Regions from separate parts of the Moritella sp. F3 genome, predicted to be linked through region 1. Evidence: predicted binding sites of a transcription regulator. Region 1 holds the regulator's gene; each other region holds the start of a gene.
The links. The regulator MetJ, encoded in region 1, represses methionine synthesis genes. The targets are predictions, from matches to a motif close to TAGACGTCTAGACGTCTA.

Region 1 (3,291 bases):
AAAAGCCTTGATTGCGCGTTGTAAGATCCCGGTATTTCATGATGATCAACACGGTACTGCTATTGTAACAGCAGCTGGCATGATTAATGCGCTCGATATCCAAGGTAAAGACATTGCTGAAGCTGTGATTGTTTGTATGGGGGCTGGCGCAGCGGCAATCGCTTGTATGGAATTATTAATTTCATGTGGCGCGCAGCGTGAAAAAATCTACATGTTAGATCGTAAAGGTGTTATCCACACTCGTCGTGATGATATTAACGAATACAAACAGCGTTTTGCTAACAACACTGATAAACGCACGCTACAAGATGCGATTAATGGTGCAGATGTATTTGTTGGCGTATCTGGTCCTAATGTATTGTCTGCTGAAGATGTGAAATTAATGGCTGATAACCCAATTATCTTTGCTTGTTCAAACCCTGATCCAGAAATAAAACCTGAATTAGCACATGGTGCACGTCAAGATCTTATCATGGCAACGGGTCGTTCTGATTATCCAAACCAAGTGAATAACGTGTTGTGCTTTCCGTTCATTTTCCGTGGTGCATTAGACGCGCGTGCTAGTGTGATCAATGAAGCGATGAAAGTGGCAGCTGTACATGCCATTCGTGAAATTGCGAAAGAAGAAGTACCGCAATCAGTACTGGCTGCATCTGGCACTACGTCGTTAGTATTTGGTAAGGAATATATTATTCCTAAGCCAATGGATCCACGCTTATTACCACGTGTTGCACGTGCGGTTGCGCTCGCCGCAGTTGAAACGGGTGTATCACGTATTGAGTTACCAGAAAATTACATGCTGTAAATTTACTCGGTAACGCGATCAAATAATTCTATTTGATCGCTCTGACAAACGCCAAGGTCTTTCCTTGGCGTTTGCATTTCTGCGCTTATACTTGTATAAAGAGCCGCTATATTGCCCACATTTAAGGTTTCCATGTCTGAAGAATACGAAATTGAAGTCATCCCTGTTGTTGTTTCTGAAGAACCAATTGAATTATATAAAATTTTAAAAATTGAGAACCTAGTGACCTCGGGCAGTGAAGCAAAGAATCATATTGCTAACGGTTATGTTTATGTCAACGGTGAAGTTGAAACACGTAAACGTAAAAAAATTATGTTTGGTGACATCATCGGTTTTGATGGTGAAGCGTATCAAGTTATGTCTGCCGAAGAGTTAGCATCATATGATGACGCTGATTATGCAGAGACTGATGATGGCGAAGATTTTTCTGAAGATGAATTTGTTGATCCGGCTGCACTTGAGTCAGATTCTGTTGCAGCATACATGACTGAACATGAGCTGACTGAAGACGATTTCATTGCTAATGATACTGCTACAAGCACAGATGTTGAAGCTGATGTTGCCTTTATCACGCCAACTCCTGTTGTAAAACCTGCAGCTGTTAAGCCTGTGATTGAAAGCACTGCCGCGGATACTTGGGAACAGCCTGAGAAGAAGAAAAAGAAAAAACCTGCAGCAAAACAAACGCAGACAGCAAAAGTGGCTGAACCTAAAAAAGCCGAAAAGAAAAAAGGCCGAGCGGCCCCTTTTAGTTTTTAGGGCTTCACCTTTAGAAGTCAGCTTTCGAACCTATCTTTAGGCTTAATGATTAGGTTCTGGCTTGAATTTATTCACGGGCTGCATTGAGATAACGTATGCAGACTGTTGAGATCAAAAAAGGCACTCCTTGCATAAAGGAGTGCCTTTTTTATAACTGCTTCGCTATTCTTTATCGCTTATTTACTGATTAGTCATCTTGCTCTAGATAATCATCAATATTAATGCCTAACGCTAACATTTGCGCTTTCGCTTCTGCAGGGATGTTATCTGGTTTATCTTTTGTTAGATCTTCGTCAGCAGGTAGCGGCTGACCAGTGTAAGCATGTAAAAATGCTTCACATAATAATTCACTGTTAGTCGCATGACGTTGATTATTAATCTGACGGCGAGTTCTTTCATCTGTCAGAACTTTTAATACTTTCAAAGGAATTGAAACAGTGATCTTCTTAACCTGTTCACTCTTTTTCCCATGTTCTGCATAGGGACTAATATACTCGCCGTTCCACTTCGTCATTTTCGACCTTTGCGTAAATTATTATTTAATGAATAAGTAATAAGTCTACCTTTGAATTTGATTGTTGGCAATCAGTATGTAAAGAGCTCTAGACGTCTATTGACCTATTGTGACTTAATGGTGTATGTTTTGAGGTACTAGTCATACATCAATTCGATATTAAGTTCGGGAGAACGCATGGACGCAGTGAAGCGCAGTATTCATAAATTTGGTGGCAGTAGTTTAGCGGATGCCACTTGTTATCGTCGCGTATCGGCGATTATTAGTGAACATACCCAGGCTCAAGATCTGATTGTTGTTTCTGCGGCAGGTAAAACAACTAACCAGTTGTTAGAGTTGTTACAGCTCGCGGAAGATGGTGATCAAGCTGCGCCTGAACGACTTATTGCCACGTGTGAATACCAAGCTAAGCTCATCGCTGAATTATTAATTGATGAATTATGTGCAGAGCTCACCGCTGCGCTGCAAGATGACATTCATACTATCAGCCATTTATTAGAAACTAACCTTGATGTTTACGCTAAAAATCAAATCCTTGCCCACGGCGAAGTATGGTCTGCACGATTGCTAGCGGCTTTGTTGACTCAAAATCAATTACCTGCAGATGATTTAGATTCACGTTTGTTCTTCACTACGGAATTAGCAGCGCAACCTGTTGTTGATGAAATCGTATCGCGTCAAAAATTAGCGGCGTGTTTAGTCACACTCAATAATCGTGTTGTCGTCACTGGCTTTATTGCAGGCGATAGTCAACAGCGCACCGTCACATTAGGACGTAATGGCTCTGATTATTCTGCGACGTTATTAAGTGCATTAGTTGATGCGAGTCAAACCACTATTTGGAGTGATGTTGCCGGGGTATTTAGTGCAGACCCACGCCGCGTTAAAGATGCTGAATTACAAACTAAATTATCGCTGGATGAAGCGGCTGAATTGGCTCGTTTAGGCTCTCCTGTATTACACGCCCGTACCTTACAACCGGTAATGGCGAGTAAACAGCATGTCCAGTTACGCTGTAGTTATACGCCTAGCGAGGGCTCTACGCAGATCCACCGTCGTTTGCCCAAAGGCAAGGGCGCTAAAATTGTTACCTCGATTGATGACCTGTATTTAGTCGATATTGAATTTTCACAAAGTGCTGATTACCAAGCCCAATATAATCAGTTGATTGCTTTATTAGCACTGCAACAGCTGTCGCCAATTTGCATTAAAC
Region 2 (3,291 bases), on a different contig from region 1:
AACATGACCTCGATAAAATGTGTGACGCTCGCTGCGGCGATGGCAACCATTGTCATGCGCGCTTTTCATGGCCAAGATGCCGTCATGCCCCTTGTACACTTTGATGTGCCACCACTGACTTCACTGTGGTTATTTCTATTATTAGGCAGTATTTTTGGTGTCATCGGGGTGTATTTCAATCGTTGGATAATCAGCAGTACTAAATTGTTGAAACGAAAGCAGAATAATAAGATGAGCCGGATTATTATTACCGGTATTTTGTTTGGTTGCTTGTTTTCACTACTACAGTCGTTCGCCCCTGACACCGCAGGTAATGGCCGTGATTTGATGATTAGAATGATCCAAGAACCTAGTACTTGGGCTATTTTAGTGGGTCTGTTCGTGATCCGTTTATTCGGTACCATTGCTTGCTTTGCTTCTGGCGCACCTGGTGGCGTCTTCACACCTATGCTCACCTTAGGCACTTTATTTGGCTTAGCCTTTGGCGTTGTGGCAGCAGATTTATTCCCCAGTTTTGTCGCCGAACCAACTGTTTATGCAATAGCAGGTATGGGGGCACTATTTGCTGCAACAGTCAGAGCGCCTGTAACAGGGATAGTATTAGTGGTGGAAATGACTGACAGTTACGAGCTTATATTACCCTTACTTATCACTTGCCTTGGTGCTACGTTTGTCGCCCAGGCTATCGGTGGTAAACCACTTTATGCTGAATTATTAAAACTGTCGTTACCTAAAGAACCCATTGCCGATGACAAAGATAAGGTAATACAGTCATAAGAACGGTTCCCAAATACCCAATCAAGATTAAGTTAATACCCCAGAAACAACAAAAGCACCTTCTAGGGTGCTTTTGTACGTGTTATTAACGAGGAACTAAGTTTAAATACTTAGAATACCCACGCTAGACCAAATAGAAAGTCACTTGTTAGACGTTCTTCAGGCATGTTATCGTAATCAACTGTGGTGTAGTTATACTCAGCAAATAAAGTTGCCGTTGGTATTAACGCATAACTCGCACGGAAAACCCACTGCGAGTAATTTTCTGTATCACCAAATGCTAATATTTCAGGGCTATAATGAAATTCAGCTTCTAAGCTAAACTCTTCAGTTAAACGTAACCCACCTAAACCACCAAATGCTAATGCATAACCATCGCCATTATCATTATCCATTCGCATTGCTTTAGCACCAAGCTCAAAGAATGTCGCACCTGCATCCTGAAATGCATAAAGACCAGTATCAACGGTATAACCATTATCGATAGTCTGTAGGAAATCACCTTTAACTTTCAGTGCTTCTTGCAATTCAATATCATAACCTAACACAATATTGTCGTTATTGAACGCAAGCGAAACGTTTGATGCTGCACTACTAAAGCTCGCTAATAATCCTGCAGTAATAATTAATGATTTTTTCAATGACACTTTATTCTTCCCAATGCAAATGAGTGTAGTTACATGTAATGATAGTAAACGAACATTTATTTTCAGTTAAAAAAATGCCGTCACTTCATACTTTTAATACTTTAGCACTATGCTACTTCATATTGCCTGTTTATAACATATATACATAAATAAAATTCCATTGAAAATAGTGAATTTAAACAATTTTCATAATAAATATGACCTAGGGTCTATCTTAATACCGGCAAAATAGATTAGAATAGCCGTCTAGATGTTAAAACTTCTACACATATGAACGTATATTACGTCGGTTGTGTTTAAATATAGAGAGAGAATTAGAACCATGGCTAAACATTTGTTTACCTCTGAGTCAGTATCAGAAGGTCATCCTGATAAAATTGCAGACCAAATCTCCGATGCTGTACTTGATGCAATCATCGCTCAAGACCCTAAAGCACGCGTAGCCTGTGAGACTTATGTTAAAACCGGTATGGTTATGGTTGGCGGTGAAGTAACGACTGACGCTTGGGTTGATATTGAAGAAATCACCCGTAAGACAGTTCGTGAAATCGGTTACATCAACTCAGAAATGGGTTTTGATGCTGATTCTTGTGCAGTATTAAACACCATCGGTAAACAGTCTCCTGATATTAATCAAGGTGTTGACCGTGAAGATCCACTAGAACAAGGCGCTGGCGACCAAGGTCTAATGTTTGGTTATGCAAACAATGAAACTGAAGAGTTAATGCCTGCTCCTATTACTTACTCTCACAAACTGGTTAAACGCCAAGCTGAAGTTCGTAAAAGTGGTACACTGCCATGGTTACGCCCTGATGCAAAAAGCCAAATCACATTTGCTTATGACGACGGTAAGATTGTTGGTATCGATGCAGTTGTTCTTTCAACTCAGCATTCTGAAGATATCAAACAAGCAGATCTTGTTGAAGCTGTAATGGAAACGATCATCAAGCCAGTACTACCTGAGCAATGGTTAACGAAAGACACTAAATTCTTCATTAACCCAACAGGCCGTTTTGTTATCGGCGGCCCAGTAGGCGATTGTGGTCTAACTGGTCGTAAAATCATCGTAGATACATACGGCGGCATGGCTCGTCACGGTGGCGGTGCATTCTCTGGTAAAGATCCATCAAAAGTAGATCGTTCAGCAGCATACGCAGCACGTTATGTAGCTAAAAACATCGTAGCGGCTGGTCTAGCTGACCGTTGTGAAATCCAAGTTTCTTATGCTATCGGTGTTGCTGAACCAACGTCAATCTCAGTTGAAACATTCGGCACTGGTAAAGTAAGTGAAGAACTACTGACTAAACTAGTTCGCGAACATTTCGAGTTACGTCCACACGGCCTAATCGAAATGCTAGATCTTAAACGCCCTATTTACCAAAATACGGCTGCTTATGGTCACTTCGGTCGTAGCGAATTCTCTTGGGAAGCGACAGATAAAGCTGAAATCCTACGTGATGCAGCAGGTCTTTAATCAACACTCGCTTTTAATTAGGTAGTTGATAACTTCTAATTAGATAGTTGATAGCTTTTAATTAGACAGTAAGGGGCGCTTTTGGTAATTTAACCAAAGCGCCTTTTTTATAGATATCGATAATGTCTGACGACTTACAGCAAGCAAACTTAACAACCAAAATGCTAGAACAATTAGTATTAGATAAGATCAGCACCTGCTATCAGCAAGCCGAACAACGCTTAAACCGAACTTTCCCCCGCCCTATTATTAATTTCAAGCAACGTGGTAAAGCCGCTGGCAGCGCCAGATTACAAACGAATGAATTACGCTTTAACCCTATTTTATTGCAAGAAAACCAACAACACTTTATAACGCACACAGTCCCGCATGAAGTTGCTCACCTATTAACGT
Region 3 (3,291 bases), on a different contig from region 1:
GTACGACCGGATGCATCAGTGATCGTACCCGAGATCATGATAGGTAACTCTATACCTAATTCTTCGTATACGGTTTTAACCGCAAATACAGCGGCTTTCGCATTCAAAGTATCAAACACCGTCTCAATCAGAATAATGTCTGAACCGCCTTCGATTAACGCTTTGGTTGATTCGATATACGCTTCAACCATGAGATCGAAAGAGGTATTACGGAATGCAGGATCATTTACATCAGGAGAAATAGAACAAGTACGGTTTGTTGGGCCTAATACACCTGCAACAAAACGGGGACGATCTGGATTTTCTGCGGTTTTTTCATCAGCAACTCGACGAGCAATACGCGCCGCTTCACGATTGATCTCTGCTGACAATGATTCCATATCATAATCAGCCATCGCAATCGTGGTGGCATTGAAAGTGTTGGTTTCGAGGATGTCCGCACCAGCATCAAGGTATTCTTGGTGAATATCGGCAATCAGCTGTGGTTTACTTAATACCAGTAAATCATTGTTACCTTTGACGTCGCAATGCCAATCAGCAAAGCGTTCACCACGGTAATCAGCTTCTTCTAATTTATAGTCTTGGATCATCGTCCCCATGCCACCATCGATAAGCATGATACGTTTTTTTAATTGCTGTTCTAGTTGCTGTTGATTTTTTATAGTAGCCACAAGATCCCTCGTTTAATTTACTGCAGACTCAGTCCTGAGTCATATTATTTGATACTAATCTATTTGTTCGACTTTCTATTCGACTAGCTGCTCGAACGGCATTTATAGATCGTTTAAGTCATATGGCGTTTGTTGATAAACATAATAGTTTAACCAATTGCTATAAAGCAGATTACCATGACTGCGCCAAGTAACAAGAGGGGCATTTTCAGCATTATCCTCTTTATAATAATTCGCTGGTACTTCGGCTTCAACGCCATCAGCAACATCACGCATATATTCCTGATGTAAGGTATCAGCACTGTACTCTGGGTGACCGGTGACAAATACCTGACGGAAATCAGCTGAAGCAGCTAAATACACGCCAGTTTCAGCATTGGCAGCTAAAATATTAAGATCGGTACCAGCAAACATATCTTTTGAAAAATTAGCATAACGCGACATCGGAACAGGGAATTCATCATCAAAGCCGCGGACTAATGGATTATGACGGTGGAAGGTTTGTTGTGGATACACACCCGAAAATTTCTGTTCGTGTACTTTTTTATCAATACCATGCAGTACTTTTAATGCTGCTTGTGCTGCCCAACATAAAAACAGTGTTGATACTACGTGCGTTTTAGACCAATGAATGATCTCTTCTATTTGTGGCCAATACGCCACATCTTCATGGCCGACTAAGCCTAACGGAGCACCAGTAATAATTAAACCATCGTAATTGTTATGGCGAATACGTTCGAAGTCGTGATAAAACTCATCAATGTGTTCTTGTGGGGTATTCTTAGAGGCACGGTAATCAATACGTAATAGCTCTACATTTACTTGCAGTGGCGTATTCGATAACAACCGTAAAATTTGGTTTTCAGTCTCAATCTTCTTCGGCATAAGGTTAAGAACAACAACCTGCAGCGGTCTAATTTCTTGCTTGGTTGCACGCGACTCTAGCATCACAAAAATATTCTCGTTACCTAATATTTCTGCCGCTGGTAGTCCGTCTTTAATTCTAATTGGCATTATTCCCATCCTTAAGTAATACATTAGCCATCCAGAAGTCTACCTTAATTATCTAACCTTTGTAAGTCTTGTCGCTGATTAAAATAGTCCATTACCTTGCTTTACACTTTGAAACGCACAAAATGCTGACCGCTCGCTCAGTTTCTGCTGCCTATCGCTTGTTATTCAGTTGACCATAATCATGTTTATATATAGGATCGCCTCCTTGCAAGGAACGCGGCCTATTTCTCATGGATTCATCACTTACCTATTTTCAAGCTAAAGGTCTGCAAAAATGCTCACTTATATCTATTTAATTGCCATCACTGCCGAAGCTATGTCCGGCGCATTAATGGCGGGTCGTCGTAATATGGACATCTTTGGTGTGGCCGTGATTGCCTTTGTCACTGCGCTTGGTGGCGGTACGGTACGTGATGTATTATTAGGTAACTTCCCAATTTCTTGGACCCAACATCCTCACTATGTGTATATCACTATATGTGCGGGTTTGTTTACCATTCTGATTGCCAAACACATGAACCATTTACGCCGCTTATTCTTAGTACTCGATGCGCTTGGTCTGATTGCATTTACTATTATTGGCTGTAATGTGGCGATGAAACTCGGTTATCACCCAACCGTGATAATTATGGCGGGCATGATAACGGGTATTTGTGGCGGGGTCTTACGTGACTTACTCTGCAACCGCACTCCGGTGGTGTTCAGCAAAGAAATATACGCGGGTATATCATTGTTAGTAGCTCTACTTTATCTCGGTTTAGAGCACTTTGGTGTTGACCACAATATCACCCTTATCGTGGCTTTCAGTGTTGGTGTTACTTTGCGTTTATGTGCTATTTATTGGAAATGGTCATTACCAACCTTTAGTTACACATCAGAAGAATGGGACTAAATGGCTCTTAATTGTACTAAATGTACTAGCGCTGACTAAAAAACGCTAACCAGGCTTGGAGTATGATCTCAAAATCTTCCAAGCCACAAACTGCCACCGTTTCCGCATCATAAAAATTCATATCGTCATCTAGCTCTTCGCCCGAGTCAATTAACTCCGAATTCATACAAGCACAAACATCTTCTTGCGTCATCGTTAACGTCATCTCATCTCCGACTAAACGATACTCTTGTTTTTTACGTGCTTTTAATAAATCTATTTCAGCTTGAATCAACGCAATAGTGGCTTTATCCGTGCCTAAAGTGCCCTGGATCCAACTACCCAGTGCCGTCTGTTCCATTGAAATTATTACGCGGTAAGTATCTGTTAGGGTATCTTTTCGAAATTCAAAATCCACGGTTATGCCTGCTTATTCGTTAAGGGGTTCATAGCTTAATAATAGGGTAATAGCTTGATAGGTTTGCAAGGGAGGGATTGTAGCAAAAAATAGCAGAAACAAAAACGGCTCCCTATCAAGGGAGCCGTTTCATACACTTATTTTGTTCTATTCGAGTTAGCTAATTAACGATACAGTCGTCACTGTATCATCTATTAATTAAACCGCTTCTTGAACAATTACTTCGTTCGCTTTCTCGATATAAGAAGCAATTTTATCGAAGTTTAAGTAACGGTAAGTATCTGCAGCCGTTGCATCAAGTTCAGACGCTAGTTCCA

Region 2: metK (methionine adenosyltransferase) is a predicted target of MetJ. The motif match lies at 1,664-1,681, and genes of this name have one in related genera.
Region 3: metA (homoserine O-succinyltransferase) is a predicted target of MetJ. The motif match lies at 1,710-1,727, and genes of this name have one in related genera.

What each region holds. Positions count from the first base shown of each region.
Region 1 is NZ_BLRL01000022.1:27,154-30,444, reverse strand. Features, by position in the region: gene JFU56_RS21600 (malic enzyme-like NAD(P)-binding protein) at 1-805, shown strand, start outside; gene JFU56_RS21595 (RNA-binding S4 domain-containing protein) at 938-1,564, shown strand; gene metJ (met regulon transcriptional regulator MetJ) at 1,752-2,078, opposite strand; gene metL (bifunctional aspartate kinase/homoserine dehydrogenase II) at 2,256-3,291, shown strand, end outside.
Region 2 is NZ_BLRL01000004.1:90,848-94,138, reverse strand. Features, by position in the region: gene clcA (H(+)/Cl(-) exchange transporter ClcA) at 1-777, shown strand, start outside; gene JFU56_RS08965 (YfaZ family outer membrane protein) at 888-1,424, opposite strand; gene metK (methionine adenosyltransferase) at 1,747-2,898, shown strand; gene JFU56_RS08955 (SprT family zinc-dependent metalloprotease) at 3,021-3,291, shown strand, end outside.
Region 3 is NZ_BLRL01000009.1:51,132-54,422, forward strand. Features, by position in the region: gene metH (methionine synthase) at 1-671, opposite strand, end outside; gene metA (homoserine O-succinyltransferase) at 774-1,685, opposite strand; gene JFU56_RS15035 (trimeric intracellular cation channel family protein) at 1,960-2,577, shown strand; gene JFU56_RS15040 (YacL family protein) at 2,603-2,974, opposite strand; gene acnB (bifunctional aconitate hydratase 2/2-methylisocitrate dehydratase) at 3,173-3,291, opposite strand, start outside.